2 regions of the Collinsella sp. AM41-2BH genome follow, and region 2 is predicted to be linked to the other one. Evidence: riboswitches for the same ligand, from Rfam matches in the RefSeq annotation. Region 2 holds a riboswitch; the other holds the start of a gene.
The links. Region 2 has a riboswitch for thiamine pyrophosphate ahead of thiC (phosphomethylpyrimidine synthase ThiC). Riboswitches for the same ligand answer to the same signal wherever they lie in the genome.
Positions count from the first base shown of each region.

Region 1: it holds a riboswitch for thiamine pyrophosphate, as region 2 does, so the genes downstream of both, thiM (hydroxyethylthiazole kinase) here and thiC (phosphomethylpyrimidine synthase ThiC) in region 2, are expected to answer to the same signal.

Region 1 is NZ_QSGH01000003.1:61,544-77,896, reverse strand. It holds gene DW899_RS02570 (alpha/beta hydrolase) at 122-787, shown strand; gene DW899_RS02565 (uracil-xanthine permease family protein) at 848-2,182, opposite strand; gene DW899_RS02560 (5-methyltetrahydropteroyltriglutamate--homocysteine S-methyltransferase) at 2,306-3,439, opposite strand; gene DW899_RS02555 (LysR family transcriptional regulator) at 3,595-4,491, opposite strand; gene DW899_RS02550 (HAD-IIB family hydrolase) at 4,502-5,410, opposite strand; TPP riboswitch at 5,573-5,683, shown strand; gene thiM (hydroxyethylthiazole kinase) at 5,735-6,574, shown strand; gene DW899_RS02540 (thiamine-binding protein) at 6,578-6,919, shown strand; gene DW899_RS02535 (thiamine phosphate synthase) at 6,916-7,611, shown strand; gene DW899_RS02530 (patatin family protein) at 7,848-8,717, opposite strand; gene DW899_RS02525 (EAL domain-containing protein) at 9,037-11,754, shown strand; gene DW899_RS02520 (diguanylate cyclase domain-containing protein) at 11,879-13,408, shown strand; gene DW899_RS02515 (DUF3784 domain-containing protein) at 13,693-14,013, opposite strand; gene DW899_RS02510 (flavodoxin family protein) at 14,348-14,971, shown strand; gene DW899_RS02505 (arsenate reductase family protein) at 14,989-15,330, shown strand; gene DW899_RS02500 (GTP-binding protein) at 15,417-16,353, shown strand, end outside.
Region 2 is NZ_QSGH01000009.1:86,515-102,867, reverse strand. It holds gene thiD (bifunctional hydroxymethylpyrimidine kinase/phosphomethylpyrimidine kinase) at 1-693, opposite strand, end outside; gene thiC (phosphomethylpyrimidine synthase ThiC) at 872-2,206, opposite strand; TPP riboswitch at 2,199-2,314, opposite strand; gene DW899_RS06250 (hypothetical protein) at 2,378-2,899, shown strand; gene DW899_RS06245 (YaaA family protein) at 2,940-3,749, opposite strand; gene DW899_RS06240 (aminopeptidase) at 3,853-5,250, opposite strand; gene polA (DNA polymerase I) at 5,417-8,167, shown strand; gene DW899_RS06230 (LacI family DNA-binding transcriptional regulator) at 8,298-9,302, opposite strand; gene rpe (ribulose-phosphate 3-epimerase) at 9,513-10,166, shown strand; gene rpiB (ribose 5-phosphate isomerase B) at 10,235-10,699, shown strand; gene DW899_RS06215 (Cof-type HAD-IIB family hydrolase) at 10,853-11,680, opposite strand; gene DW899_RS06210 (argininosuccinate synthase) at 12,235-13,461, shown strand; gene DW899_RS10560 (hypothetical protein) at 13,695-13,865, shown strand; gene argH (argininosuccinate lyase) at 13,984-15,414, shown strand; gene ndk (nucleoside-diphosphate kinase) at 15,792-16,196, shown strand.

The DNA.
Region 1 (16,353 bases), on a different contig from region 2:
TGGCGTTTTCCATATGCGTCCGCAGGGTATGCACGAGATTGTCTTTGGTCTAGCCCAACCTGCATGAGCCGGCGTGCGACAATGGGGGCCGTCGATATCACAACGCCGAGAGAAGCCCGTCATGGAAGCGCATCAAAAGCAGATAACCGTTCATGCACAGCATGCCGAAAGCGCACCAGTCATCTATCTTCCCGTGGTCATGGGCGACGGCACGGAGGTTTATGAACGCTGCCGAGAGCTCAACTGCCCGCCCTTCACGCTTGTCGGCATTGGCAGCCTCAACTGGAATCGCGAGCTGAGCCCCTGGGTATGCGACGGTACCGTGCGCGATGCCGAGCCCTTTGGTGGACAGGCCGCTGGTTTTCTTGACGAGTTGTTGAAGCAGATAATCCCAGAGGCCGAATCATCGCTCCCGCAACCGCCCACCTGGCGCGGCGTTGCCGGCTACTCGTTGGCGGGTCTTTTTGCACTGTGGGCACTTTGGCAAACAGATGTCTTTGAGCGCGCGGCGAGTGCATCGGGGTCGCTGTGGTTCCCCGGCTTTATCGACTACGCGCGCGAGCGCACGATGACAGCTACGCCCGACGCCGTCTATCTGTCACTCGGCAAAAAGGAAACCAAGACGCCCAACCGCATGATGCGGCACGTACTCGACGATACGCGCGCGATGGAAGAGCTGTTTATCGAGCGTGACATTCCAACAACGCTGGAGCTCAACCCCGGCAATCACTTTACCCAAACTGACCTGCGCATGGCACGCGGCATCCACTGGATACTGACGCATTAAAAATGGCATCCACGCGTACATACGCATGGACGCCATTTTTAATTTGGCTGAACGCAGCTGCTATTCAGCAGTCTCCTCAAGCTCGGAAGTATCGAACTCAAAGTCGTTACCGGGCAGGATGGCGTTGAGCACAATGCCCACCAGCGAGCCCACGGCAAGGCCCGAAAGCGAAATCGTCACGCCGCCCAGCTCCAGCACGATGGCGCCGGTGGTACTGTAGGCAATGCCGAGCGAAAGCACGAGCACCAGAGCCGCCACCAGCACGTTGCGGTTGTTCTGGAAATCAACCTGGTTCTCGATGAGGTTACGTACACCAACGGCGCTGATCATGCCGTAGAGCACGAGCGACACACCGCCGATAACGCACGCCGGCATGGCGGCAATCACCGCAGCAAACTTGGGGCAGAACGAAAGCACAATGGCACAGCAGGCGGCAATGCGAATCACGCGCGGGTCGAACACGCGCGTCAGGGCAAGCACACCGGTGTTCTCACCATACGTCGTATTGGCAGGAGCGCCAAAGAGCGATGCCAAGATAGTCGCCAGGCCATCGCCGAGCAGGGTACGGTGCAGACCGGGATCGGCAATGTAATTGCGTTCGCAGGTAGAGCCAATGGCGGAAATATCTCCAATGTGCTCAATCATGGTCGCAAAGGCCAGTGGCATGATGGTGATGATGGCCGTCGTGGCAAGACTGCTATCGAACTGCGGTCCAAAGAGCGCAAACACGGTGTTGTCCCACACGACGGGCAAGCCAACCCAGGGGGCGGCTGCGACGCCAGAGAAGTCGACCTCGCCCAGCGCGGCCGCAACGGCATAGCTCACCACAACGCCCAGCAGAATCGGCACGATCTTGACCATGCCGCGACCCCAAATGTTGCAGATGATGATCACGGCAACGGCAATAGCAGCAACAAACCAGTTGGTCTGGCAGTTAGCAATGGCAGAGCTTGCCAGGATCAAGCCGATGGAAATGACGATGGGGCCAGTCACCACCGGCGGGAAGAAACGCATGACACGCTTGGCGCCAAAGGCGCGGAACAGGGCCGCAAGCACCGGATAGAGCAGGCCGGCACAAGCTACGCCCAGGCAAGCGTAGGGCAAAAGCTCAGCCTCGCCGTTGGGCGCAATGGCGGCATAACCCGCGATAAAGGCAAACGAGGAGCCCAGGAACGCGGGCACCTTACCGCGCGATAGAAAATGAAACAGCAGCGTGCCGATGCCGGCGAACAGAAGCGTCGCCGAAACGGAAAGGCCGGTGAGCACGGGCACGAGCACCGTGGCTCCGAACATCGCAAACATGTGTTGCAAACCCAACACAGACATGCGCGGGCGGCCGAGCGACGACGCATCGTAGATGGCATCGGCGACGGCGGGCGTCGAGGATTGGGACATGGATGTCCTTTCATAATGGAAGGGCGCCCGGGCATATCGGATAACCTGCCCGAACGATACGATCCGAACCATTGTACGCGATATGCAGTACCTCGCACGCGCCGCCACCTGCAAACGCTAGCGCTATTTCCAAACGCGCTCGGCAATACGCCTGACCAGCGCAATCTTTGCCCACTGCTCGTCCTCGGTCAGCTTATTGCCAATCTCGCAGCTGGCAAAGCCACACTGCGGAGACAGATACAGGTTCTCGAGCGGCACGTACTTTGCCGCCTCGCGGATGCGCTCGACGATAACATCCTCGTTCTCGAGCTCTGCCGCCTTGGTGGTCACCAAGCCCAGCACGACCTTCTTGCCGGGAGCAACGTACTTGAGCGGCTCAAAACCACCGGCGCGGGGCGTGTCGAACTCCAGATAGAACGCGTCAACGTCCTCATGCGCAAACAGGTACGGCGCGATGGGGTCGTAGCCGCCCTCAAAAGCGTAGGTGGAGTGGTAGTTGCCGCGGCATACATGCGTGTTGATAACCAGATCGTCGGGCTTGCCCTCGATGGCAGCATTGTTGAGCGCCACGCCCAGCTCGCTTACCTTTTGCAGGTCGACCGGGCTCATGCCGGTTTTGGCAACAAAATCGGTATCGCAGTAGATGCCCCAGGTGCAGTCATCAAACTGGATGTTGCGGCAGCCCGCGGCATACAGGTCAGCAATCACGGTGCGGTATGCTGCGGCAATGGCATCGACGAGCTCTTCGTCGGTCTTGTAGACGGCGTGCAGACTCTCCTGCTGGCCATCGCAGCGGTCGAGTGTGACTTCGGAGAACGTCTGGATCGGCGCCGGAATGGTCTGGCGCGCGACCTGGCCCTCTCCCTCGAGCGACTTGATAAATTTGAAGTGCTCGACGAACGGATGATTCTCGCCGCTAATGGGACCGGTTACCACGGCGGTGTCGGCGGTAGTCTCCTCATCGTGGAACATGTAGCCCGTGCGCGAGGCGCGGCGCTCAATGCCGTTGAGGCCCCACATAAAATCGAGGTGCCAGTAGCTGCGGCGGAACTCGCCATCGGTAATCACCTGCAGGCCGGCAGCCTTCTGCTTGGCCACTAAGTCGCGGATGGCCTCGTCCTCGACGGCCTTAAGGCCGGAAGCGTCGAGTTTACCCGCGACATAGGCGGCACGGGCGTCCTTTACAGCCTGCGGACGAAGAAAACTGCCGACGATATCGGCACGAAACGGCGCGTTCGGTTGAATCGAAGTGCTCATAGATATCTCCCTTTGCATTGGTTGCTTTACTGGGACAGAGTATGAGCGCTCATATGGACATCGTAAAATATATGTTTATAACAGTTTGATATAGATGCTTCCTATATCAGTTTGGACTGCCATAAAGAGATTTGACCCGTGCAGAACGCAGTAGTCTAGATGTGCTGACGAATCGCTTCGATATAGGCCTGCCCGTAGCGCGTAAGTGTCGTGTTCTTGCGCGTGATGATGCCGATCTCCATGTACTCGTCCACGTCGAGCGGAATCGAGATAATGCCGGGGCCGTTGAGCTCATGGCTGATCACGCCCGAGCATACCGTGTAGCCGTTGAGGCCCATGGCCAAATTGAACAACGTCGCACGGTCGCGCACGCGGATATTTTTGCGACGCTCGAACGTCGAGGTCAGCTCCTCGGAATAATAAAACGAGTTATAGCTGCCCTGCTCATAGGACAGGAACGGGTAGTCTTCCAGATCCTCGAGCGTCACGCTGGAGCGGTCCGCCAACGGATGGTCGGCGCAGACGAAGACATGCGGCGTGGCACAGAAGAGCCCTTCGAACACGAGCTCGTTGGCCGCCAGCATGCGCTCGATGACCTCGCGGTTGTGCTCGGACAGATATAGGATGCCCAGCTCGCTTTTCATGTGCGCGACATCCTCGATAATCTCGTGGGTCTGCTCCTCGCGTAGGGTAAAGTCGTAGCGCGCGGCATCGAACTCGCGGATTACATCGACAAACGCATTAACGGCAAAGGAATAATGCTGGCAGCTCACACTAAAGTGCGGCACCTGCTCGGACGTGCCTTTGTACTTGCCCTCGAGCAGGTCGGCCTGGTCGAGTACCTGGCGCGCATAGCCCAAGAAGGTCTCGCCCTCCTCGGACACAATGACGCCCTTGTTGGTGCGCTCAAAGATGTGCACACCCATCTCGTTTTCGAGATCGCGGATCGACGCGGTAATCGAAGGCTGCGACACAAAGAGCCGGCGCGAGGCCTCGGTGATGCTGCCGCATTCGGCAACTTTAACGACATATCTGAGCTGCTGGAGCTTCATGATGGCCTCCCTAGACGTCCGCGATACCCGAACCCGCCGCATCTGCCTGACGCATAAACGACGGCATCTCCCCCGTCGCGGCGCAGGCGGCAATCTGATGCAGCGCTGCGGCAACCGCATCGTCTGCCGCAGCGCCGATATGCCAGCGTGCGGCAACCGTGACGGCCTCGTTGGCATTGGCGACCGCAACGGAGTTGGGAACGGCATCGATCATGGGCAGGTCGTTATCGGAATCGCCAAATACGGCCACCTCGTCGGGCGTTAGGCCCAAAGCGCGCGCCAGCTCCAGCGCAGCGCAGCCCTTGTCCCAACCAGCCGGAAGGATGTCGAACAGGCGCACACGGTTGTTGGGAAACACAAGCGAGAGCTCCGGCACCTCGGCGGCAACGCGCTCGCGTAGCTCCGCGAGCTCCTCACGCGAACGGGCGCTCCAGATATTCGCCTTGAACACCGGCGCATCATCGACGACAGGGCGGCACGGGGCCTCTTCGCCCTTGAGCCACGCATTGCCGCCCGATTCCATAGCGCGACGCACACGCTCGGCATCACGTGTCACGCAATAGGCATCGTTATCCCAAAAGTCATCACCTAAGCTGTAGACCTTCAGATAGGTATCGTCGGTTTCTTCTTCCAGATAGGCGGCTAAACGCATTAGTGCGTCGCTATCGGTCGCACGCGAGGCGACCGCCTCGCCGTCGACAAACATGACCTGGCCGTTACAGAATGCGCCGGTCGAATAGCACTCGGAACGATTTTTAAACATCCAGCCCATCGCAGACGGCTGACGACCCGAAACCGGACCAAAGTGCAGACCCGCCGCCTGCATGGCATGAATGCCCTCGATGGCATAGTCGCTGGCGCCGTCATGCCCGGCCGGAATCAGCGTATCGTCCATATCGGTCAGCACAAGTTTGATCATAAGGCCCCCTCGGTCATTCTTTATCCCGTCTATTGTACCGACCTGCCAAAAAGGGACAGGTTTATTTTGGCAGGTTTTATCTGGGGAAACGCAAAGCCCCAGTTGTTACCTGCCAAAATAAACCTGTCCCTTTTTGGCAGGTGCGCTAGTATAGGGTCAACAGATTCGATGCGGGAGTGCCGGCGGTGCAAACCACAAGGCTGAGAGGGCATGGGGCCCAATCCTTTGAACCTGTCAGTTAATGCTGGCGTAGGGAGCATGCCGCCTTTTTAGGGGCGCTGTCTATGCACAGCGCCCCTTTTCTATGCCAAGGAGGCATGTGCAGTGATCGATTCGAAACAGCTTAAGCAAAATGTGGTCAAGGCCGTGGGGGAGATTCGCGCCACCAATCCGATGGCAGGCTCCATCACCAACACGGTGACGATTGACTTTGTCGCCAACGCACAGCTCGCCGTGGGCGGATCGGCCGCCATGGTCTATCTGCCCGACGAGGGCGAGGCACTCGTTGCCGGCGGCGGCGCCATCTATCTCAATATGGGTACGCTCTTCCCCATCTACGAGCAGACGATTCCCCGCGCGGCCAAGGCGGCACACGACGCCGGCAAGCCCTGGGTGCTCGATCCGGTGGGCCTGGGCATCGGCAGCCTGCGCACCCAGCTGGTAGGCGAACTCAAGCAGTACAAGCCCGCCATCGTGCGCGGCAACGCCTCCGAGATCATCGCACTCGCCGGCCTGTGGGGCCTTGAGGGCGAGGCGGCCGACCTGAGCCGCGTACGCGGTGTCGATACCACCGACACGGTAGACGCTGCCCGCGATGCCGCCGTGGCGCTCGCCCGCTACACCGGCGGCGCCGTTGTGGTCTCGGGCGAAGTCGACCTGATTACCGACGGCACAACCGTGGCCAAGTCCCACGGCGGCAGCCCGCTCATGTCCAAGATCACCGGTTGCGGCTGCTCGCAGGGCGGCGTGCTGGCCGTGTATGCCTGCGCCGCCGATCCGTTTACGGCAGCCGTCTGCGGTGCCGCCGTCTACAACGTTGCCGGCACGCGTGCCGCCGCTGTCGCCGATGCCCCGGCAAGCTTTAAGGTCACCTTTATCGACGAGCTCTACCGCGCGACCGCCCAGGACATTGCCGATAACCGACTCGAGCTCGAGGAGGCATAAGCCATGTCCGAGCCCGCAACCGATGCCGGCATGAACACACTCGTCGCCGTAGCCATCGCCCCGTGCGGCACCGGCGACGAGCTGTCCGCCGAGGTCGCCGAGGTCGTACGCGTCATTCGCGAGAGCGGCCTTCCCAACCGCACCACCTCGATGTTCACCGAGATCGAGGGTGACTGGGACGAAGTCATGCAGGTCGTGCGCGACGCAACCTTTGTGTTGGCGAGCAAGGACATCCGCACCGAAGTCGTGCTCAAGGCCGATATTCGACCCGGATTTACCGACACCATGACTGGCAAGCTCGAGCGCATGGAAGCGCAGATCAAAAAGCAGGAGGAAGCACAGTGAGCATCCGCGACAACCTTGATATCTCGGCCTATCTGGTACTCGGCCCCGAAAACACCCTCGGACGCCCCGTGGGCGATGTGGTGGCCCAGGCGCTCGACGCCGGCTTTACCTGCATTCAGGTGCGTTCCAAGGTGGCAAGCGCCCGCGAGATCATCGCACTGACGGGCGATGCCGCGCAGGCCATCGCTCAGGCCGGCAAAACCGGGCAGGTCGCGCTGCTGATCGACGACCGCCTTGACTGCGTACTTGCCGCACGCGAGCAGGGTATTGCCGTCGACGGCGTGCATGTTGGCCAGAGCGACATCCCCGTCGAGGTCTGCCGCAAACTTTTGGGCCCCGATGCCATCGTGGGTCTTTCGGCCCGCTGCGAGGAGATGCTCGAGTACGTCAAGACCGCCGACATGAGCCTGGTCGATTACCTGGGCGTAGGCCCGCTCCACGAGACCGAAACCAAGCGCGACTGCGGACGTGCGGCCGACGGCTCCATCATCACCAAGAGCTTTGAGGACCTGGCCGCCCTCCATGCGGCAAGCCCCGTCCCCATTGTGGTGGGCGGCGGCGTCAAGACGGCCGATCTGCCGCAACTCAAGTCCACCGGCGTCGACGGCTTCTTTGTGGTGAGCGCCGTCTGCAGCGCCGACGACCCCTACGCCGCCGCCAAGGAGCTCGTCGACACCTGGCAGCAGGCATAGGCATAGGCTGAGCACCCGCTCCGCAGCCTCATATCTTCAGCAATGGAAAGCGCATCCCAGTTTGGACCTCCATTCTGGGATGCGCTTTCCATATAGAGGCTCAACGGGAAACCGCATCCCAGTCTGAACGCATATTCCGGGACGTACTTTCCGAAACCCCACCGTTTGGGAAACTGTAACCCGTTCTGAGCGCTCATTCTGGGACGCGCTTTCCGCCGAGTCCACGGCAGCTTGCCCTACCCCGCCAGATACGCTTCCAGCGCGGGCAGCGTCGCCTCCGCATCGCGACGGCCGATCTGATAGATGCGTTCGAGTTCCTCGGGCTCGCGGCACAGCGACGGCACCTTCACCGATTCGCTCGGCCGCACCACAAAGATCTCGCCAGCGGCCTCGCGACGCGCCAGGTCGTCGAGCGTGGCGTTATATACCTCGTGCCGGTGCTCAAGCGCCGCAACAAACTCCGGATAGTGACGATACACGCGACGCAGCATAGGCATCACGCTATTGGGCTGCTTTACAAAGCCCGCCGGCTGCGTCAGCACCACCACGTTGCGGTCATAGCCCTGCGCAAACAGCCATGCGCTGGGAATGGAATCGGCAACGCCGCCATCCAGGTACTTGTGCCCCTCAATGGCAACGGGTCGTGTTGCCACGGGAATCGCCGACGACGCCCGGATCCACTCGATATCATGCTCATCACCGTAAGGCAGGTCATGGTAGACGGCCCGCCCCGTCTTAAGATCGGTGCACACGCAGGTAAACCGCATGGGGCAGGCACGATAAGCCTCCAGGTCGATGGGATCGCGCTCGATGGGCACCTCGTGATAGGCAAACTCGGCATTGAACATGTCACCGGTTCGCAGCCAGCTCGTCACGCTCGCATAGCGCTTGTCAGCGCAATAGGCCTTGTTGTAGCGAATGGCACGGCCGATTTGGCGCGATTTAAAGTTGTAGCCAAACGCCGCGCCCGCCGAGACGCCCACCATATGGTCGCAGGTCAAGCCGTGCTCCATCCATACGTCGAGCACGCCCGCCGTATACATACCGCGGTAGCCGCCTCCCTCGAGCGCGAGCCCCACCGTGCGCGTCGTATCTGGCTGTGCCATGCGACCATCTCCGTTCCTGCGTTTTAAAACGGAACAAGTATACCCATCAACAAATATCGTCTCAGTCGCATTTTCATCGAACATCGTCGCGTTACCGTTTGGCGAATAATGGCCGCCCGCAACATGGGCACCCCTACATAATTCCATACACTTGTTTATACTACTCAGTAGTTATCAGCCGAGAGCACGAACCGACAAATAAACCCAACGACGCAGCAAGGCGGGGGCTTGGAAACACGCAAGGCGTTGAGCAGCAACGCATGTGCACAACGAGCTCGCCCGACGCAATCCGCCCCGACCTCAGAAAGCCGCTTACAGTATGGATAACGCCAGCAATAATACCGAAACGCTCGAAAAGACCATCCGTGGCCTTCTGGAGCGTCAGGACGATCTGATCAGGACCGCCTTTACCGACGAGCTCACCGGACTTGGCAACCGCGGCGGCTTTACCCGTTCCTTAGAGGAACTCTGGGAGCAGGAACTGCCCGTGACCATGGCGTTTATCGACATCGATAACCTTAAGCACTGCAACGACATCTTTGGACATGACGAGGGTAACCGCTATATCTTGCAGGTGAGCCTCTATCTCAAACTGTATATGAAGGTGGACGAGGCGGCATTTCGTCTGGGGGGCGACGAGTTCGCCATCCTATCTACGATTGCGACCGAGGACGACCTTGCCGAACGTCTGGAACACTGCCGAACGGTACTGCTCGAAAACAACGCTTCCAAGATGCCTCACTCGTTTAGCTACGGAGTGGCACACGCCGACCCCGCCCTGGGCGAAGCCCCCAATCGCTTGACGAACGATGCCGACCATCGCATGTACGACTACAAGCTACGTCATGCCGTGCACCTTGATCGACGCAATATCGCACAAGCCCACACCGACGACTTCGAAATAAGCGATCGCATTTTCGACGCCCTTTCGATGCTCAACGAAGGCCGATATTTCTTTATCGAGAACTTGGACAAACATCGAACCCTTTGGTCACAAGGCGCCTTGCGCGATCTTGGCCTTCCTTCGGAGCATATAGACAACTGCCACGATTACTGGAAAACGCGTGTCCATCCCGATGACCTTGAGGCCTATACCAACGACATCGACCAAATCTATGACGGCTCCAAACATCGCCACGTCATGCAGTACCGCGTGCGCAATGCCGCCGGCGACTACATCCTCGGCCGTGCTCGCGGGTTTCGTATCGACGGCGACGGAAATGTCCCCTCGCTCTATGTCGGCGAGCTCGTCAACCACTCGCTTGCCGAGACCGTCGACGCCGCCACGGGTCTCGGAACGCAGCGCACGCTGATCAACGCTATCGATGCCTGCCGTCGCGACCGTTGCGAGACGGGGCTTATAGCAGTGCGCGTTCGCGGCACGGCCAAGCTCAACGAGCTCTACGGGGCCGAGGCCGTCGACAACATGCTCGCCGAATACGCAGGCCGCATGCTGTCGATTACTCGCGGCAGGAGTCGCGTCTTCCGCTCACGCAACGCCCAGTTCGTCGTGCTTAGCAACAATTTGGATCACGAAGCATTCGAGCAACTGATCCAACATCTCAAAGAGGCCGTTTTCGCTCCCGTTCGAATCGCGGACGACACCATTACCCCCGTCTGTCTTGTCGTTCCGGCCTTTTACGAGCACCTGACCAATCAAACGGCCGCCGTTTTAGGCGAACTCGACCGTCGCATTCGCACGGCCGGCGGGCTTGTTCCCAACGACAGCCTCCCCATACCCGAGGTGGAGCGCAAAAGCGCCATCGCCGAACGCATCGATCCGCTCACGGGTCTCTATCGACCCAGCGAGTTTATGCGCCGCGCCAACGAATTTCTCGAGACAAGGCGCAACAGCGCCTGGTGTATCGCCACCGTCGATATGGGACACATGCGACTGTTCAACGAATGGCACGGACAGGCCGAGGGCGACCGCATGCTCGCCGATGTGGGCACGGTCCTCAAAGACATCGAGAATGCCGACATGGGCGTCGCAGGGTACTGGGGCCAAGACGACTTTTGCATACTCATCCCCTTTGAACACGACACCGTCCATCAGATCTATAGCCGCGTTCGCCAGGCCGTGGCCAAGTATGATGACGGCGTGGGATTCTGGCCGTCCATGGGCGTCTACCCCATCGACTCCAACGAGAAAATCACCATCGATGCGCAGGCCAAGGCCATGTTTACCAATCGGCGCGCAAAAAACGACTTTAAGGAGCGTATTGCCATTTTCCGCCCCGAGGAGTACGAGCGCGAAATCGCGTTCCACCGCATGCTGACCGAATTCCAATATGCGCTCTCCAACGGCCGTATTACCTACTACCTGCAGCCCCAGGTCGACATGGAAACCGGCGAGATCATTGGCGCCGAAGCGCTCACGCGCTGGATCGACAAGGATGGCTCCCTCATTTCGCCCGCCACCTTTATCCCCACTCTCGAGGAAAGCGGTTTTGTGGTGACGCTCGACAAATACGTTTGGCAGGGCGTTGCCTTGTGGCTGCGTGAGTGCATCGATCGAGGGCTGCGCGTAGTTCCGATCTCGCTTAATGTGTCGCGCGTGGATATCCTTGCCTGCGACGTTGCCGAGCATATGGGGGCGCTCGCCGCCCAATACAACCTGCCGCCCGAGCTCATGCGCATCGAGATTACCGAGACAGCTTATACGGGAGAGTCCGAGGCCGTGAATAAACTAACGGCCGACCTGCACACCCGCGGCTTCTCGACCTATATGGACGATTTTGGCACCGGCCAGTCCACGCTCGCGATGCTCAAGAACGTCAACGTCGACGTCATCAAGCTCGATCGCACGTTTGTACCCGCCGACGGCGATCAAGGCCGTAGCGCGCAAATCGTTTCATCAATGCTCGAGATGGCGCAGTCGCTCCATCTGCCCGTTGTGATCGAAGGCGTCGAGACCGATGAGCAGGCGAACGTGCTGCGCCAAATGGGCGCCCGCTACGCTCAGGGCTTTCTCTACTACCGCCCCATGCCGGCAAAGGATTTTGAGGCGTTACTCGATGGTGGCGACAACAACTAATACGCTCGTGCGCAAACGCCACCGTCGAGGGAGCGTTTGTTCCCATGAGCTAACTAATACCCCAATCTAAACCGAATTGGGAGTAAGATACAAACCATTGTTCCATTCAAGGAGGTCATCCATCATGAACGAGTCGTATCGCCTGGGCGAGCAATCAATCATCGCTCATCTTCAGCGGCTTGCGAACGGGGCCTCAACCACCGAGCTCGATGTTGCCGCGCTGCCCCCGGAGCTGTGCGCCATCGGCGAGCAGCTACAGAAGACATTTGCCATCCTGCAGCAAGAACGCGAGCTGCTTGAGCGCGGCGCCTATATCGACTCGCTCACCAATCTTGGCAACCGTGGCGGACTCGACCGCCACGTCGATCAGCTCTGGCGCAAAGGCACCCCCTTCACCTGCGCCTATATCGATATCGACCGCCTTAAGCATTGCAACGATAAGTTTGGCCACACCGAGGGTAATCGCTACATCCTGAACATCTGCCGTGCACTCACCGAGACAATGGAGCCCGATGAGTTGCTGTTCCGTATCGGTGGAGACGAATTTGTACTTATATCCCCCACGACAGACGAAGCCGAGCTCGAGCAGCGCCTGGAGCGGACGCGTGCCAATCTTATCGAGGCAACATCGGACGGCAAGGCGCCCATGATCGCCAGCTTTAGTTTTGGCTGCTCGCGCGTCGACCCGCTTGCAGGCGATACGCGTCGCCAGATGACAAAGGACGCCGACCGCAAAATGTATCGCTACAAGCTCATGTACCGTGTGCAGCAGCCGAAGGAAAACGACGCATCCATGCGCCCGATCGCCGATCAGCCTCCCTGCAACGACCGGGTGTTCCAAGCGATCTCCATGAGCTCCGAGACGCGCTATCCGTTTATCCTTAACCTCGATACCGGCGAATCGCAATGGTCGATTAATGCCGTGCGCGATTTTGACCTGCCCTCCCAGCATCCCTATAACTCGCTCGATATGTGGCTCGCCCGCGTTCACCCCGAGGACCGCGACAACGTGCGCAGCGAGCTCGATATGGTGGTAAACGGCGCGTGGCACTTCCATTACATGCAGTATCGCGTCATGAATACCGCTGGTAAATATGCGCTGTGCGAGTGTACGGGCTACCGCTTGGATAGCACCGAAACCGAGCCCAACATGTATGTGGGCATTATCATCAACCGAAGCTTGGCGGATACGACCGATTCCGTGACCGGCCTGGGCGATATCCACGCCCTGGTCAACGCCATTGGCGAAATGCGTCGCGTGGCGCGCAAGGCAGGCCTGGTCGCCATCAAAATCGACGACATCGCCAAGGTCAATGCCCGCTTTGGCTTTGATGCGGGCGACCGCGTTTTGGCAGAAAGTGCCGCCTGCCTCATGGACTGTTCGCGCGGCAAGGGCCGTCTGTTCCGCTCGACCGGACCGATGTTCGTGGCGCTCTTTGACGAGCTCGATCCCGAAGAGACCGACGCGGTCGCAGAAGAAATCGAGCGGTTCTTGGGGTCGCCCGTACTCTTTGGCTCATTTGAATATCAGCCGCCCATTCGTGTGGCCACACTTCATCTAGATGCCGTCGACCGACAGCCCGTTTCCATTTTGAACGAGCTCAAAGCGCTACTTGAAGAGGCACCACAAGTACCGGGCACCAAGCTGGACTAGCGTTATGGGGCGCATGATGGTTAATTTCCGATCTCAACCGAACACATTGGGCAAATAGGTCGTACCCGCAGTTAGCCGAACGTCCCCGCAGTCCCTCCCGGGGCCCGGGGGCACCGTTTCGATACTCTTGGTTTACTTTGCCTGATGCAAATAAGTGCTCAACAAGATAGAACCTATCCCTCGCCACGGATATGCCCTCGAGTAAATCTGTTAAGCCAAGCCTATCAAATTCTATTGACAATTGGCTGCATTGGTCCATTTTGTCGTCCAGCCACTTCCGCTGGCTATCGCCTCATAAACACAAACCTAACGAGCCGCACGAACGACAAAGAGGCCAAGCTGAACAGAAGTAGAACCAAAACTTCAAAAACGCTGGTATTCCAATCGCGTACCCAGTCCTCTACCGCCCACAAGAAAAACAGCAGCCCCATCCATAACGTCACAGAAGAAATCAGCTTTGCGTAAGGGCGTATATCAATCTCGCTCTCCCTTTTTGTGACATCATATCCAGCAATTGAGCAGAGCCATCTTCCTCTTCGGTATTGGATTGAAAGGACAATCAAGGCAATCGAAGTCATCAAGCAAACAGCATCCTCTGTTTCCATAGAGTTTCCTTTGCTTTCCATCCTAGTTACGCATTCACAATCGAATCAAACCAAGTATGAATTACTCGATAGCAACCGCCTTAGTATAAACCATAGCCGCCGCAGCAGCCCGCCTTCCAAGGCCTCAAAGCTCGCCATCGAGGGCGACCCGCCCAGACCCCTTACAATCTGCTCGCACGAGGCCCCGCACTCCAACATCCTCTGGACCGTATCCCGCTCGTACCTGGTGAGCGTGCCTGCCGTGGGCCCTCGGGGCCGGCATCGTGCCCCACGCCATCTGCCCGCTCGTGCGATAATCCTCTGCAGAAGTCACCGACAGCAGAGGGAGTTTGTGATGAAGGTTCTTTTGGTCAATGGCAGCCCCAAGGCAAACGGCAACACGGCCCGCGCACTCGCCGAGGTCGCCGAGCAGCTCAACGTCGAGGGCATCGATACCGAGATGTTTCAGCTGGGCGCCAAGCCTATTCGCGATTGCATCGGTTGCGGCCAGTGTGGCAAGCTGGGCGGTCGCTGCACCTTTGACGACGACGTGGTCAACGAGCTGATCGCTGCCGCCGAACAGGCCGACGGCTTTGTCTTTGGCTCGCCTGTCTACTACGCGCACCCCAGCGGCCGCATTCTCTCGGCACTCGATCGCGTATTCTATGCCGGTAGCAAAGCTTTTGCACACAAGCCGGGCGCTGCCGTCGCCGTCGCCCGTCGCGGCGGTACGTCGACGACCTTCGACGTGCTCAATAAGTACTTCACCATCAACCAGATGCCTGTGGTAGCGTCCACGTACTGGAACAACGTGTTTGGCTGCGTGCCCGGCGAGGCCGATGGAGATGCCGAGGGTCTGGCCACCATGCGAAACATCGGCAAAAACATGGTCTGGCTCCTGCGTTGCATCGAGGCGGGCAAGGCTGCCGGCATCGAAGCCCCCGAGGCCGATCGCGAGCGAACCAACTTTATTCGGTAGAACGGCGGAACATAAATATGAACGTGCAAATTTTCGGGACTAAGAAGTCCTTCGATACCAAGAAGGCCCAGCGTTATTTTAAGGAGCGCCGCATTAAGGTGCAGTTTATTGACCTTAAGGAAAAAGAGATGAGCAAGGGCGAGCTCACGAGCGTGATGCAGGCGGTCGGCGGCATCGACAAGCTGCTCAACCCCAAAGCCAAGGACGAGGAGACACTCGCGCTCATCCAGCACCTTACCCCCAGCCAGCGCTTCGACAAGCTGCTCGAGAACCAGCAGGTTCTGGCCGAGCCCATCGTGCGCAACGGCAAAAAGGCCACCGTCGGCTATTGTCCCGATGTGTGGGGAGCCTGGGAGTAGCCTGTGTTATTTGTCGGCGCGTGGGTATAAGAGCTGGCGTTTGGCATAAGATTCAACTGTAAGCCATGTCTAACAAAGGAGGGCACATGCCCAACAAACCCGTGAAGATCATCATGCTTACCGGCTACCTCGGTGCCGGCAAGACCACGCTGCTCAACCACATCCTCGCCAACGACGGCGGCATCCGCGCCGCCGTGATCGTCAACGATATCGGCGAGATCAACGTCGACGCCAGCCTTATCGCCGACGGCGGCCTTTCCGAGACCGACGACCTCATCCCGCTCACCAACGGCTGCATCTGCTGCACGCTTTCGGACGACCTGGCCAACCAGCTGCAGGGCATCGCCGATTCGGGCAAGTTCGACTACATCATCATCGAGGCCTCGGGTATTTGCGAGCCTATCCCCATCGCCTACACCATCTCGAGCTTCTGCGACGAGGCCAAGGTGGGCGGCGAGCCCAAGCTCGCGCTCGACAACATCGTGGCCGTGGTCGACTGCGCCCGCATGTACGACGAGTTCAACGGCGGCCGCGACCTGCTGGCCGAGGATATCGACGAGGACGACATCGAGAGCCTGCTCATCCAGCAGATCGAGTTTTGCTCCACGCTGATTCTTAATAAGACTGACACCGTCACCCCCGAGCAAATCGCAGAGCTTAAGGCCATTGTGCGCAGCCTGCAGAAGGACGCCGTGATTATCGAGGCCCAAAACGGCGAGGTCCCCATGGAGGAGCTGCTCGACACCGACCGCTTCGACTTTATGCGCGCCTACAACTCCGCCGCCTGGATCGAGGCCATGGAGCATCCCGAGGAGCACGACGACCCCGAGGTGCTCGAGTACGACATCGAGACCTTTGTGTACTCGCGCCGCAAGCCGTTTGACCTGCAGAAGTTCACCGATTTTGTTGAGCAGGAGTGGCCCGACGAGGTCATCCGCGTCAAGGGTCCGCTGTGGCAGACCGGCGATCCGGACATGTGCTACATGTTCGAGCAGGCCGGCCACCAAATGCGCCTGATGGAGA
Region 2 (16,353 bases):
GGCGGACGAAAGCGTGCAGCCGGTGCCGTGTGTGTTGTCGGTCTCGATGCGCTTGTGGCGGAACCACGTGGTGAGCGGATCGCCCAGATGGTTGCCCTCGTCATCGAGTGGCGCGGGTTCGGCCAATACATCGTTGGCCTCGTTGACAAGATGCCCACCCTTAACGAGGGATGCGCAACCAAAGCGGCGGGTGAGGAGCATGGCAGCATTTTGCTGTGTGCGCTCGGAGTCGACCTCGTAGTCAAGCAGGGCCATGGCCTCGGGAATATTGGGCGTGATGACGGTTGCTAGTGGGAACAGGCGGCGGGTGAGCGCCTCGGCGGCATCTTCGGCAATCAGCCGTGCGCCCGAGGTGGCTACCATGACGGGGTCGACGACCACGTTTGTCGCGTTCCAGGCGCTCAGGCGGTCGGCGATAACCTCGATAATCTCGGCAGAGGAAACCATGCCGATCTTGACGGCGCTGGGGCGGATATCGTCAAATACGGCGTCGATCTGCGCAGCGACGATATCAGGGGAGATATTCTGCACGGCGGTGACACCGAGCGTGTTTTGTGCGGTGATGGCGGTGATGGCCGTCTCGGCATACAGGCGGTGCGCCGTGATGGTCTTGATGTCGGCCTGAATGCCGGCGCCACCGCTGGAATCGGATCCTGCGATGGATAGAACGGCAGGTACCTTACTGCGATCCATGTTTGCTCCCTTGTTCGGTCGGAATCAAATGGGTCTTTAAGCCAGCATTATAAAGATGCCCGGGCCGACTCTATGTCGAACCCGGGCGGGCGATGTAATCTTTACGCAAATGTAAGCAAATGTTCACACGTCAACAATTGACGAACACCATGTTACTGATTGTGGCTCCGGTGACGAGTTAGTCCTCCATGCCGAGATCGATCGTCGTACCCTCGAACACCTTGTTGACGGTGCGGACGGCGCACATCTTGCCACACATGGTGCAGGTGCCCTCGGTGGCGGCGGGGGACTCCTCGTAGCGCTTCTTGCCGGTGACCGGGTCGAGCGCGCACTTCCACATGGAGTCCCAGTCGAGCTTGCGGCGTGCCTGGCCCATCTTGTCGTCCATGTCGCGGGCGTGCGGCACCTTCTTGGCGATGTCGGCGGCGTGTGCGGCGATCTTGGTGGCCATGAGGCCATCGAGCACATCCTGGGCGTTAGGCAGGCACAGGTGCTCGGCTGGTGTCACATAGCACAGGAAGTCGGCACCCGAGCTCGCGGAGATGGCGCCACCGATGGCGGCGGTAATGTGATCGTAACCCACACCGATATCAGTCACCAGCGGCCCCAGCACATAGAACGGGGCGTTGTGGCACAGGCGCTTCTGCATCTTCATGTTGGCGGCGATCTCGTCGAGCGCCATGTGGCCCGGGCCCTCGACCATGACCTGGACGCCGGCTGCCCAGGCGCGCTTGCACAGCTTGCCCAGCTCGATCATCTCGGCGGTCTCGGTGGCGTCGTTGGAGTCGTAGAGGCAGCCCGGGCGGCAGGAGTCGCCGAGCGAGATCGTCACGTCGTACTCGTGGCAGATCTCGAGCACCTCGTCGTAGAACTCGTAGAAGGGGTTCTCGTTGCCGGTGACCTCCATCCAGCCAAACAGCAGCGAGCCGCCGCGGCTGACGATGTTCATGAGGCGGCCTGTCTCCTTAAAGGTCTTGATGACCGACTTGTTAATGCCGCAGTGGATGGTCATAAAGTCCACGCCGTCCTCGGCATGTGCGCGCACGACCTCGAGCAGGTCGTCCTTGGTAAGCTTGACCAGCGGCTTTTCCATGTAGCCGATGGCGTCGTACATCGGCACCGTGCCCACCATGAGCGGCGTCTCGTCGATGAGCTGCTGGCGGAACTGGCGCGTCTTGCCCGAGTTGGAGAGGTCCATGATGGCGTCGGCGCCAAAGTCCTCGGCAATCTTGACCTTCTTCCATTCCTCGGCGGCATCGGCCTTGTCGCCCGAGATGCCCAGGTTGACGTTGACCTTGGTGGACAGCCCCTCACCGACGCCAAAGGCGCGCATGCCCTTTTTGATGTGCACGATGTTGGCGGGAATGGCGATGCGGCCGTCTGCCACGCGCTCGCGGATGTACTCGGGGTCGCGATGCTCGCGCTCGGCGACCTCTTTCATCTGCGGCGTGATCTGCCCGGCGCGGGCGAAGTCGATTTGCGTGACAAGCTTGGGCTCGGTCTGTGTGCTCATTGGCACGGCTCCCTTCGTTGGCATTACCCATATCAGGTTTGCGGGTCAGGGCGGGCGCGCCCAGTCTCAGCCTGCCGTCTTGTCCTGCAAGCTCCCCGTTTATGTGGTGGGCTCAAGTATAGCCTGAATGGGTACGATTGACGCGATGAGCATGCCCATGGGGAGGCGAACATGGAAGACAAGCATCTATATCGAGAGACGCAATGGGATGTATCGGCCGAGGAAAGCCGTGCGCACCATGGCCTTGTCGCGATTGGTTTTGCGGTGCTTGCCGTGTTGGTGATTGCCTTTTGTATTTGGACGTTTGGCGGTCGCGGCGGCGCTGCATGGGGGTTCGAGGCTGATGATAGCCTACCGATTATGACGGTGAGGAGTACTGGCGGTAATGCCAATACGCTCGCCGTTTCGGGCGATTATTGGTACCCGCGCGATGAGTTTGTGCAGTTGCAGCTGAGTGGTGGGTCCATTCCAGGTGAAGAAATCGAACGCGTGACGTTTGACGCGGCGCTCAAAACGCTCACGGTGAAGCTCAAAGATCAAGGAGATGTGCCCACGACCATGGATATCGCCCTGACGGAATGGCGTCTGGAGCCTCCGACGGGTGTTGCGGTGTCCGAGGTTGAGCACGTCAAGATTACTTATCAGGACGGCTCGACAAATAAAATTGCCAAAGCCGACGGCTTGGCGGGATAGACGCCGTGCCTAGGCGGCACATTCAAAAGTAGCGGTGGTCCTACAAGGCCTGATCGTTCAGGAAGACCAAAGTGTTTTTATTTGAAAGCTCGGGAAGGTGGCGATAGCCAACGTCGAACGCGGTGAGCCCGCTTACATCCTCGAGCTTGTTTTCTGCCATCCAGCGCACCATGGAGCCGCGCGCCTTTTTGCTGGCGGTCGAGCGCTGGATGGGCTTGCCGTTGCGAATACCCTCGCCAAAGAGGCATGTGACGGCCGTGGCGTCGCTCGCGAGGTGGGGCAAAACGGCTTTGGCATACTCTACGCTGGCGAGGTTGACGATCGTAGCGTTGGAGCCCGCCGGAGCGATGGCCCGTGCGAGCTTGTCGCCCCAAAACGCATAGAGGTCTCGGGCATCGTCGACGGCAAGCTTCGCGCCCATCTCCAGCCGATACGGTTCAACGGCATGAAAGGGGCGTACGCATCCGTAAAGGCCCGAGAGGATCCATAGATGGTCTTGCAGCCATGCGAGCTGCGTGGAATCCATCACCTCGGGCGCCATGCTCTGGTATTGAATACCGTGATAGGACATGACGGCGGGGGAGAGGCGACGGGCGAGTGCGGGATTGTCGAGATCGCCGTTTTTCAGGATGGGCCCGAACTCATGCAGGGTGTTGAGGCAAGGCCCCAGCAGTTTGTCGCTCACGTTCCATAGCGCCTGCAGGCCGCCGCTGCCTTCATTTCGCTCGATATCTATCAGTGCGCGGTGGAGGCGAGCCGTCTCGTGCGCAAAAGGTGGAATGCCCAGGACTTCAAAAGCATCTTGGGCCGCGCGCATCTGCTTGGCGGGCGAAATGATGACCTGCAGCATGGACTCTCCTCTGCCATAAAGGAAGTTGCGGTGGAATACGGTCTGTTTGGGCTATTGAAAGACCAAATCAATCCGTATTTCACCGCAAGTTACAAGAGACTGGTTAGGCGCGCTCGAGGAAGGCCTTGTAGCCGCGATATGCCTCGTAGATGTCGGCCTTGTTGGCGACCTCCCACAGGGCGTGCATGGACAGGACGGCAACGCCGGAGTCGATGACGTTCATGCCGTACTTGGCCATGATGTAGGCGATGGTGCCGCCGCCGCCTGCATTGACGCGGCCGAGCTCGCAGGTCTGGAAGTCCACGCCCGCCTCGTCCATGATGTCGCGGATGAGGGCCACATACTCGGCGTCGGCGTCGTTAGAGCCGCCCTTGCCGCGGCTACCCGTGTACTTGTTAAAGCACAGGCCGCGACCCATGAAGGCTGCGTTTTTGGTCTCGAACTTGCCGGCATAGCCCGGGTCGAAGCCGGCGGACACGTCGGAGGAAAGCATGCGGCTGTGGGCGAGTGCGCGGCGCAGGGCCAGCGGGCTGCCCTCGCCGGCAAGCGTCATGATCTCGGCGACGGCGTTCTCGAAGAAGCGGCTCGTCATGCCGGTGGCACCCACGGAGCCGATCTCCTCCTTGTCGACGATGAGCGTGATGCTCGTGCGCTCTACGTTGGCAACGTCGATCTGGGCGAGCATGGAGGGGTAAGCGCAGACGCGATCGTCGTGGCCATAGCCCAGAATCATGGAGCGGTCGAGGCCCATGTCGCGGGCGGGGCCGGCGGGCACGACCTCGATTTCGGCGGAGAGGAAGTCCTCCTCCTCGACGGCGTACTGCTCTTTGAGGATGTCCAGGAACATCTGCTTGACGGGCTCCTTGGGAGCGTCTTTGTCGTCCTCGTCAAACTTGACGGGGCGGCCGCCCACGATCACGTCGAGGATCTCGGCGTCGACGGCGTCCTTGGCGGGCTTGGCCATCTGCTCGCTCGAGAGGTGGATCAGCAGGTCGGAGATGGTAAAGACCGGATCGTCGGCCTTGTCACCGATGTTGATGTCGACGGTGGTGCCGTCCTTTTTGCAGATGACGCCTACGAGTGCGAGCGGGGAAGCGACCCAGTGGTAGCTCTTGACGCCGCCATAGTAGTGCGTGTCGAGGTAGGCCATGTCGCCGGCCTCGAAGGCGGGGTTTTGCTTGAGGTCCAGACGCGGCGAGTCAACGTGGGCGCCCAGGATGTTAAAGCCCTGCTCGAGCGGGGCGGTGCCAAGGTTGACGAGCATAAGGTCCTTGCCGTGATTGGCGGCGTACACCTTGTCGCCGGCCTTGAGCGCGCGGCCCTCGGCGATCACGGTCTCCAGGTCGACGTATCCCGCCTCCTCGGCCATCTTGATCCCGGTCTTGACGCACAGGCGCTCGGTCTTGTTCTCGCTCAAAAACTGCTTATAGCCGCGGCAAAGCTCCTCGAGCTCCTCGATTTGCTGTGGCGTGTACTTTTTCCATGCGCAGGGACGCTCCATGACGCAGGCTCCTTTCGGATCGATCGTGCTGGTTGATGTACCGTGAGCCATCGTATCACGCGCAGGCGCGTGGTGGCGGGGGAGCTTGATGTGCGGTGGCCGCGGGGCGGGGAGCGTGTAAACTGGTGGAAGCAAACCGTGCCCAGCCCAAAGCGAGGTATTCAATATGTCTGACAAGCGCCGCACCTTTGCCGTTATTGACGGCAACTCGCTCATGCACCGCGCCTTCCACGCCGTGCCGCCCACCATGAACGCGCCGGACGGTCGCCCCACCAACGCGATCTTTGGCTTCCTGAACATGTTTCTCAAGATGATCGACGCCTTTAACCCCGACGGTGTGGTCGTGGCGTTTGACAAGGGCAAGCCGCGCGTGCGCATGGAGATGCTGCCGCAGTATAAGGCGCAGCGCCCGCCCATGGACCCCGATCTGCACGCGCAGTTTCCGATGATTAAGGAGCTGCTCACGGCGCTCAACGTGCCGATTCTGCAGTCCGAGGGCTGGGAAGGCGACGATATCCTGGGTACCATGGCTCGTCTGGGCGAGGAAGCCGGCTGCGACATGCTGCTGGTGACCGGCGACCGCGACATGTATCAGCTCGTGACCGAGCACGTCAACGTGGTCTCGACCCGCAAGGGCCTGTCCGACGTGGCGATTATGACGCCCGAGAGCGTGGACGATCTGTATCACGGCATCACGCCAGCGCTCGTGCCCGATTTTTACGGCCTGAAGGGCGATACGTCGGATAACATTCCCGGCGTGCCGGGCATCGGTCCCAAAAAGGCGAGCGCGCTTATCGCGCAGTACGGCAGCCTGGACGAGGTCATCGCGCATGCCGACGAGGTCAAGGGCAAGATGGGCGAGAACCTGCGTGCGCATATCGACGATGCGCTGCTGAGCCGCAAGGTCGCAACCATTCGCACCGATGCGCCTGTCGAGCTCGACTTTGACGAAACGTCCTTCCCGGCGTTTTCTGCCGATGAGGTGTCCGCGGCACTGGGCGGGCTGGGCATTACGGCCATGCAGAACCGTTTCTTGTCGCTGATCGGTGATGAGGGTGGGGCTGCGGCCACTGCCAGCACGTTTGAGATTCCCCCCGTTATGCGCGTTGTCGCCGGCGATGCCGAGGCGCTCGCTGCCGCTACTGCCGAGATCGCTCGCGCGATCGAGGCAGGCGAGTGGATTGCCACCGTGGTGGACGACGACAAGGAGGAGGGCGCGCTTTTTGGCCTGACACGCACGCTGTGGCTGGCGACGTCCAAGGGGCTGCTTGCGCTTGAGGAGGGCGACGGTGGCGTGGCCGCTGCCGTTGATGGGTTCAACTTTGCCCACGGCGTGATTACCGGCGTGCTCGCGCGCCTGTTTATGGAGGGCCGCGTGGCGAGTCCGGACATGAAGGCGCTGCTGCACGAGCTTTCTCCTATCGATTCCTCTGAGCCCGAGCTCATGGACCCGCTGTCTGCCGATTCCACGCGCATCTTCGATACCGTGGTTGCCGCCTACCTGCTGGATTCCGACCGCTCCGAGTTCGATGAGGCGTATCTGGCCGATACCTATCTGCAGATGGCGCTGCCTGCGGCGCGCGGTGCAGAGGGTGCCGGCGAGAACGCTCCTGCACCCGCCGCTCGCACGGCGGCCTTGACGCTGGCGCTGGTCGCACCGCTGCGCGACCACATGGCCCGCGAGAACGCCGCCAACGTGTTCGATGGCATCGAGATGCCACTCGTGCCGGTGCTTGCCAAGATGGAACGCGCGGGCATGCTCGTGGATCCCGATCGCCTGCACAGCCTGTCCGAGGGCCTGGCGACCCAGATCACCGAGGTCGAGCGAAGCATTCGCGACCTTGCCGGTGACGAGACCTTTAATATTGGCAGCCCCATGCAGCTGTCGCACGTACTCTTTGATGTGATGGGGCTTCCGACCAAGGGCCTCAAGAAGACCAAGCGCGGCTATTATTCGACCAACGCTAAGGTGCTGAGCGACCTTGCCCGCGACCACGAGATCGTGCGCCTGATCTTGGACTGGCGTGAGAAGTCCAAGATCAAGTCCACCTATCTGGACACGCTGGGCCCGCTGCGCCGTGGTGACGGTCGCGTGCACACCACGTACAACCAGACCATCACCGCGACGGGGCGTCTGTCTTCGAGCGACCCCAATCTGCAAAACATTCCGACGCGCTCGGAGCTGGGACGTACCGTCAAGACGGCGTTCTCGGCGGGGGAGGGCAGCGTCTTTTTGGCGGTGGACTACTCGCAGATCGAGCTGCGTCTGCTGGCGCATCTCTCGGGTGATGAGCATCTGGTACGTGCCTTTAACGAGGGCGAGGACTTCCATGCCGAGACGGCCGCGCGCGTATTTGGCGTGCCGGTGTCCGAGGTGACACCCGACCTGCGCAGCCGCGCCAAGGCCGTGAACTTTGGCATCGTGTACGGTCAGCAGGCTTACGGTCTGTCGCAGTCGCTGCATATCTCGATGGCCGAGGCGCGCGACATGATCGATCGCTACTACGAGGCCTACCCGGGCGTGCGCACGTTCCTCGACAACGTGGTGGCACGTGCCAAGCAGACGGGCTATGCCGAGACCATGTATGGCCGCAGACGCCATATTCCCGAGCTCAAGGCCAAAAACCCGCAACTCCGCGGCTTTGGCGAGCGCACGGCCATGAACCACCCCATGCAGGGCACTGCGGCCGACATCATCAAGATCGCGATGGCCCGCGTGAGCCGCCGTCTGGAAGAAGAGGGCTTTGCCGCCCACATGATCCTGCAGGTACACGACGAACTGGACTTTGAGTGCCCAGTGGATGAGGTCGAGGCGCTCACCGCGATGGTCCGCGACGTCATGGAGCACGTAGTAGACCTCCGCGTACCGTTAATCGCCGAAGCCAGTACCGGCATAACCTGGGCCGACGCCAAGTAGCGAGCGACGAGCTTGCGGGCGATGACCATGGGTGCGACGCTTCTGGCCGCCCGATGGTCGCAGGTCGCCAATGCCGACGCCGCGGAACGTTTTCAGGCTTGGATGCGTCCCGCGGCGTCTTTCTGTGCGGTTAACAGCTCCTGCGGCGCACGAGCTCTACGGGGGCCACGGTCTCCATGGCGGGGGTGCGGCCTGCGATGAGGTCGAGGAGCGCCTTGCAACCCTCTTGTGCCATGAGCTCGGGGTGGCGCTGAACCGTGGTGATCTGCGGCGTGGTGAGCTTGGAGTAGATGGAGTCATCGTAGCCCACGATCTTGATGTCTCCGGGCACGTTGAGACCTGCTGCCTGCACGGCGCGCAGCGCTCCTGCGGCCGAATGGTCGCTTGTGGCAAAGATGCCGTCGAGCGGCATGCCCGCATCGATCATTCCGGCAACGATATCCTGAGCCTCGTCCATGCTAGGACGCTGGCCGGTGACGTAGGCCATGTACTCGCGGCGAAGCGGCAGGCCATGATCGGCGAGCGCATGCATATAGCCCGTGAGGCGGTCGTTGCGGTCGTAGTCTGCGGTAAAGCTCGAGATGGTGAGGATGTTTTTGCAGTCGCGGTCAATGAGTGCGCTCGTTGCCAGGTAGGCGCCGCGTTCGTCATCGGTCCCCACGTGGGGGATGGCGAGGTCCGACTGCGGCATGCGGTCGATGCAGACCACGGGGATACCGCGCGTGACGATGTCGTCCGTGAGCTCACGCAGGCCCGAGATGCATATGATGCCGTCGGCCTGCTTGCTGGCAAGGCTATGGAAGTAATCGCGCTCGCGCTGCGGATCGTTGCCGCTGTTGCAGACAAAGACAGAGTACCCCTGCGCCGCAAGCGTGCGCTCTACGTGGTAGGCGATCTTGGAAAAGAAGTCGTTGGATATATCGGGCACGATCATGCCTATGGAGCGCGACTGCGCTTGGCGAAGCGTCTTGGCGGACTGGTTGGTAACGTAACCGTACTGGTCGATAACATCCTGCACGCGTTTGCGCGTGTCCTCGGAGAAACGGCCAACGTTGTTGACCACATGGCTCACGGTGGCTACGGAGACCCCGGCAAGTTGGGCGATTTCTTTCATTGAGAGCTGTTTTTGCGCCATGGGACCTCCAGCTTGGTTAACGCCTGCTGGTTAACAATTATAACGTCCTATTTGGTTAACACTTGATTATACGATTAACCATGAATTAGGTACCGTTCACGGAGTGAATAACTACCGCTTACCGATTCATACACTGGAATTTGGTAGATTCGCAGCTGGTTATACGATTAACCAAATGACGCTCTTGGACGAATTTGTGAGGGATCATCTATGCTTCTCTGCCCCAGTATGATGTGCGCCGATTACGGCGAGCTTGCCAACACGGTGCGCGAGCTCGACTCCGCGGGTGCCGATGTCTTTCACTGCGATGTGATGGACGGTAGCTTTGTACCTAACTTTGCGATGGGCCTCGAGGACATCAAGGCCGTGCGCGCTGCCACGCAAAAGCTCGTCGACGTGCATCTGATGATCGAGAACCCGGCGGCCAAGATCGACCTCTTTGCCGATGCTGGCGCTGATATCATCTACATTCATCCCGAGTCCGAGCGCTATGTGGTCAAGACGCTCGCCGCCATCAAAGCGCTCGGTTGCGCTGCGGGCATCGCCGTCAACCCTGATACCGCGGTGACCCTGCTCGAGGAGATTCTCAACCTCTGCGACTACGTGATGGTCATGACGGTCAATCCCGGTTTTGCCGGGCAGGCGTTTATCGAATTCACTAAAAAGAAGATTGAACAGCTTGCGGCTCTCAAGGATGAGTACGGCTTCAAGATCATGATCGACGGCGCCTGCTCGCCCGCGCGCGTCAAGGAACTCTCGGCCATCGGTGCCGACGGCTTCATCTTGGGCACGAGCGCATTGTTTGGCAAGGACATGACCTATGCGGAAGCGCTTGAGAAGCTGCGTCAGGGAGAGGAGTACTAACCGCGGCAGGCCAGAGGATGTCAGTTAATAGCAAAGAGCCATGTGGCTCGATCGAAAGGAACCTGTAAATGAAGATCGCAATCGGTAACGACCACGTGGCCGTCGAGCTCAAGAACATCATCAAGGAGCACCTGGAGGAGCGCGGCTACGAGGTCGTGGACTTTGGCACCAACTCCACCGAGCGTTTTGACTATCCCATCAGCGGCTACAAGGTCGGCTGCGCCGTGGCGGCAGGGGAGTGCGATCTGGGCGTTCTTATCTGTGGCACGGGCGTGGGCATCAGTCTGGCAGCCAACGCGGTTGAGGGCGTGCGCGCCGTGGTATGCTCCGAGCCCTATTCGGCCAAACTCAGCCGCGAGCACAACAACACCAACATCGTGGCCTTCGGTGCCCGCGTGGTGGGCTCCGAGCTCGCAAAGATGATCGTGGACGAATGGCTCGACGCCAAGTTCGAAGGCGGTCGTCACCAGCGCCGCATCGACATGATCGCCAAGATCAAAGAGACGCAGCAGCTCGAAGCGGCTGAAGCCTAGCCAAATTGACCGTACAGAAAAAGGGCTCGTATCAACGATGAGCCCTTTTCAATTCAAACAATTCAGCCAAGTATCTAGACGCCAAGACGCCATCCAGGCGGCAAGCAAGTAGCCCAAGGACCCGACTCGCCCGGCCAGGTCCGACGAGCAACGTTAACGTGCCGCCAGGATAGCGTCGATGAGTGTCAGTACGCCCCCGTCGTTGTTGCTCGGAATGCGCCATTTGGCGTGCGCGTTCATGTGCTCCTCGGCATTATCCACGATAAAGCTATGCCCGACGCGCTCCAGCATGGGGATGTCGTTGTACGTATCACCCACGGCGGCGGCATCAGCGATATCAATGCCCAGCTGCTCGCACAGGTGCGCGACGCCCGACCCCTTGTCGACGCCCAGGTTCATAAAGTCTATCCACTCGCGCCCGGCGTTGGTGACGTAGAGCTTGTCCGAGAACTCGGGGCTGTAGTTCTCGCGAAACGCGGGCTCGGCATCGTAGGCGGGGAAGAAGATCGAAATCTTGTTGGACTCGATATCAATGCCCTCAAAGCTATCGACGTAGTTGATCGTGTTGTAGTAGACGCTGAGTTCGTCGTGGTATTGATGGTCACGGGCAAGTACGTAGAACTCGTCGTAGCAGCATAGGACGGGGACGGCGCGAGAATCCTCCGAGGCGCGGCTCAAGACCTGCTGATACAGCGCCACATCGATGTTGCTCTTATAGATATAGTTGCCGCGATAGATGACGCAGGCTCCGTTGTCGGGGCAAAAGGCGAGGCGGTTCTTGATGCCCTCGAACATCTCCTCGAGCTTGGGGGCTGGACGTCCGCTGGCGGGGCAGAATACGATGCCGGCGTCGGCGAGCTTGTCCAGGCGCTCATCAAGACCCTGCGGCAACACGCGCTCGTCGGTGAGCAGCGTCTTGTCCATGTCGACGGCGATGAGTTTAATGTTGCCGATGTTAGCGTCTGATTCATAAGTCTGCATAAATGCGCCTTTCCGTTTCCAGATTGTTTCGGGCGTAATGACCCTCTGCTATGTAATCGAGCGTATTTTCGCAGGAATGGTGCGTACTTGCACTGCAATTCACAAACTAATGAAAAAACTTTTCAGAAATTTGAATTTGTCGCTTGTACAGCAGGCACTTTAGCGTAATATGGCGACCATCGAAAACGGAGACGGCAAAAGCACCGCTTACCGAGGAAAAGGTACCGTTTGCGATATTAGAATTGCGCCCGGCGATAGGTGAAAGGAGAGGCAGATGCAGTTCGTAAAGATCATCACCACTGCAGACAATGCCATCCGACGCCAGCGCGCAATTTCCCGACGACGATAACAATCGTCTCTGTCCGCATGGGGCGAATTGCCTCAACAGAGTCATTTTGAGGTCGTTGGGTTTTAGCACGACATTGCTGCATGTTTCTAGGGCATGTATGTGCTGATTTTTGCTATTTAACCTGATATTGCACGGTATATGACCTTGAAATGACTTGCAACTGACCGATGTTCTAATTAGCTACCAAGGGCGAAAGGAAACAGCCATGAGCAAGGAAAAAGTCATTCTCGCATATTCCGGTGGTCTTGATACATCCGTATGTGTCAAGTGGCTCCAGGACGAGAAGAATCTCGATGTCGTTTGCGTCTGCGGCAACGTGGGCCAGGAGGAGACCGGCTTGGATGCCAAGAAGCAGAAGGCGCTTGACCTGGGCGTTCTCGATTGCCAGGTGCTCGACCTGCGCGACGAGTTCTCCGATGAGTTCCTGACCAAGGCCATCGCCGCAAACTCCATGTACGAGAATAAGTACCCGCTGCTCTCCGCCCTGTCTCGCCCGCTGCTCGCCAAGAAGCTCGTCGAGGTCGCTCACGAGTTTGGCGCGACCTACGTCGCCCACGGCTGCACCGGCAAGGGTAACGACCAGGTTCGTTTTGAGGCTGCCGTCAAGGCCCTCGACCCCGAGCTTAAGGTTATCGCTCCGGTTCGCGAGTGGGACCTGAAGTGTCGTCCCGACGAGGTCGCCTATGCTCACGCCCACAACGTGCCGGTTCCCGAGGGTGCCAACGACAACCCCTATTCCATCGATGATAACCTGTGGGGTCGTGCCATCGAGTGCGGTCACCTGGAGGATCCCTGGAACGAGCCGCTCGACGACGCCTGGGTTATGACCAAGAACCCCGAGGACACGCCCGACACTCCGACTTACACCGAGATTGAGTTTGAGGCCGGCAAGCCCGTCGCCGTCGACGGCAAGAAGATGAAGCTCTCCGAGATCGTCATCGCCCTCAACAAGATCTCTGGTGACAACGGCTTTGGCCGTCTCGATCTGGTCGAGGACCGTCTAGTGGGCCTCAAGAGCCGCGAGTGCTATGAGGTTCCCGGCGCCCTGACGCTCATCACCGCCCACAAGGCGCTTGAGGACATTTGCGTCGAGGGCGACCTGCTCAAGGCCAAGATTAAGCTCGAGCAGGATTGGGCCACCGCCGTGTACAACGGCCAGTGGTACAGCCCGCTCAAAAACGCGCTCGATGCCTTTATGGCCGACACCCAGAAGTTCGTGACCGGCACCGTCCGTCTGAAGTTCTTTAAGGGCAACTGCCATGTCGTCGGCCGCAAGAGCCCGTTTAGCCTGTATGACTACGGTCTGGCTACCTACGACCGCGACACTACGTTTGACGAGAAGGCCAGCGCCGGCTTTATCGAGATCGATACGCTGTCGCTCAAGACGTGGGCTAAGGTCCAGGGCCCCAGCTCTGCTGCCGCCCAGGCCTAGCGCCTCCTTCCTTTGGTATCCGCGCGGCCCATCCGCGTGATACATAACGGGCGCATGGGGTCCCCACCTTTCGTTATGCTTACTGACACTTCTTAACATCGGTGGCCCCTACGTTCCGCCCGCATATATGATGCCGCGTCTGCGGCTGAGTCCGAGCCCCGCCGGGGTTGTCCGGCGGGGCTCCTCCTATCAATTTGACGGCCCTGCGCCTATATATATGGGGAGTATCCATTATGTTCAATGCTATCGCGCATGCTTTACTTGCCCTCGCGCCCGAGTTCGATGCTGCAAAAGTCGAGGACGTTCCTATGAGCCTAAAGGCCTGGATCGATGGTTCGCAGGGCAACATTCGGAGGGAGACGTTGGGCGCCAAGTGTATGGCGCGTCACTTCTTTGCAAATTAGCTATATGGCCTCGCACATGGTGGGGAATATGCAAAACTAGCGGTTGAGAAATCGCTTTAGCGACAGGGCGCATTGCTTTGGGCGCTTGTTTTGGGATTTGATGAAAGGGGACGGTTCCATGGCTCTTTGGGGCGGTCGTTTTGAGGCAGGCGTGGCCGAGGTCACGCAGGAGTTTGGCGCGTCGTTGCCGGTTGACAAACATCTCTATAAGCAGGATATCGCCGGATCTAAGGCACATGCCAAGATGCTGGCGGCCCAGGGCATTATCAGCGCCGAGGACGAGCAGGCGATTGCCGAGGGCCTGACCGGAATCGAACAGGATATCGATGCCGGCAACTTCACCTTTGATATCAACGACGAGGACATTCATATGTCCATCGAAAGCGAGCTAACGCGTCGTATCGGCGAGGCTGGCAAGCGCTTGCATACTGGGCGTTCGCGCAACGACCAGGTGGCGACCGATACGCGCCTGGGCGTCAAGGCGCTGGCCAAGGAGCTCATGGAGGCCAATCTTGAGCTGCGCCATGTGCTGGTGGATGCGGCCAAGAAGTACGACAAGGTGATTCTGCCGGGCTACACGCATATGCAGCACGCTCAGCCCGTGCTGCTCTCGCATCATCTGCTGGCGTATTCCTGGATGTTCGCGCGCGACTTTACGCGCCTGAAGGCCGCCTTTGATGCCGCCGACAACTGCCCGCTGGGTGCTGCCGCGCTTGCCGGTACGAGCTATCCGCTCGATCGCCAGATGACGGCTGCCGAACTTGGCTTTGCGGGCGTGATTCCCAACTCGCTCGATGCGGTTTCCGACCGTGATTTCCTGCTCGATCTGCATTACGCCGGATCCGTCATGGCGATGCACCTGTCGCGTCTTTCCGAGGAGATCGTGCTGTGGTCGAGCTCCGAATTTGGCTTTATCACGCTTTCAGACTCCTACTCCACCGGCTCGTCTATCATGCCGCAGAAGAAGAACCCCGACTTTGCTGAGCTTATCCGCGGCAAGAGCGGTCGCGTGTACGGCAACCTGGTGCAGCTGCTCGTGACCATGAAGGGCCTGCCGCTTGCTTATAACAAGGACTTGCAGGAGGACAAGGAGGGCGCGCTCGATACCGCTCACACGCTCATGCAGTGCCTGTCCGTTATGGCCGGAATGATTTCGACCTGGACCGTCAACGAGGATGCCATGGCGCGCGAGTGCGGCGTGGGGCATCTTGCCGCCACCGATGTTGCCGATTACCTGGCTAAGCGTGGTCTGCCGTTCCGTGAGGCACATGCCGTGGTGGGCCATCTGGTCCTGATGTGTGAGAAGCACGGCTGCAATCTTGAGGACCTGCCGTTTGAGGTGTTCCAGGAGGCAAGCCCGCTCTTTGAGCGCGACATTACCGAGGCGCTCGACATCCCGTCGATTGTCGCCGCACGCACGACCGAGGGTGGTACCGCCCCTGCTGCCGTTGCCGTGCAGTTGGGAAGCGCCGAGGCGCAGCTCGCGGCCGATGAGGGTGTGTTTGGCTCGTTATCCAAGGTCGTCGAGATGGGCCACGGAGCTAATTAGCTTATTGGATGCGTCTGTCTGGTGTGTTCATCATATTTTGCCTTTACGGGTGCCCGCTACGGTGGGCACCCGTTTTGTTATTGAGAAGGAAGGAGCTTGTCGAGAACTTCTGTAGGACATTTGCGCAGGTTGTGAAGGGGGTGCGTTCACGGGCTACAATCGACCGCCCGTTCTGTTCGTTGCAGTTGAAAGTGGGACGGATGGTACTCTAGTCGGGCTTCGAAACAGAAGTGACACATATGGAGCGCTTTAATAAATAATAACGCTTCAATAAACGGCTTTTTGTTTAACTGCAGCTAGAACTCTGTTACGATGCAGTCCAGGCGGGTGCCGGAATGGGACTTGGGCACGCGCGAACCTACTTGAAAGGCTACCTTATGGCTATCGAGAAGACCTTCATCATGATTAAGCCCGACGCCGTGCGCGATCGCAAGATCGGCGAGATCGTTGCTCGCATTGAGCGCAGCGGCCTTGTTATCGAGCGCATGGAGATGACCACGCTCGAGCGCGCTACCGTCGAGGAGCACTACGCCCATCTGGCCGACAAGCCCTTCTTTGGCGGTCTCTGCGACTTTATGACGAGCGGTCCGGTCGTCAAGATGGTCGTTTCTGGTCTCTCCGCTGTTTCCAAGATGCGCACCCTTATGGGCGCTACCAACCCGCTTGATGCTGCTCCTGGCACCATCCGCGGCGACTTCGCTGTCGATGTCAATGCCAACGTGATCCATGGCTCCGACTGCCTGGAGAACGCCGAGATCGAGATCAAGCGCTTCTTTGGCTAAACCAGCTTTGACTCCTTAAAGCTGTTAGCGTGTGGCTTGGGCGCCGCGGAATTCCAACCGCGGTGCCCTTTTATTCCGGTAGATTTTTGGTAAACGCATAGAAAACTACTAAAGAGCCCCCGTCCGGATGTTTCTTCCGGGCGGGGGCTGGCGCTAG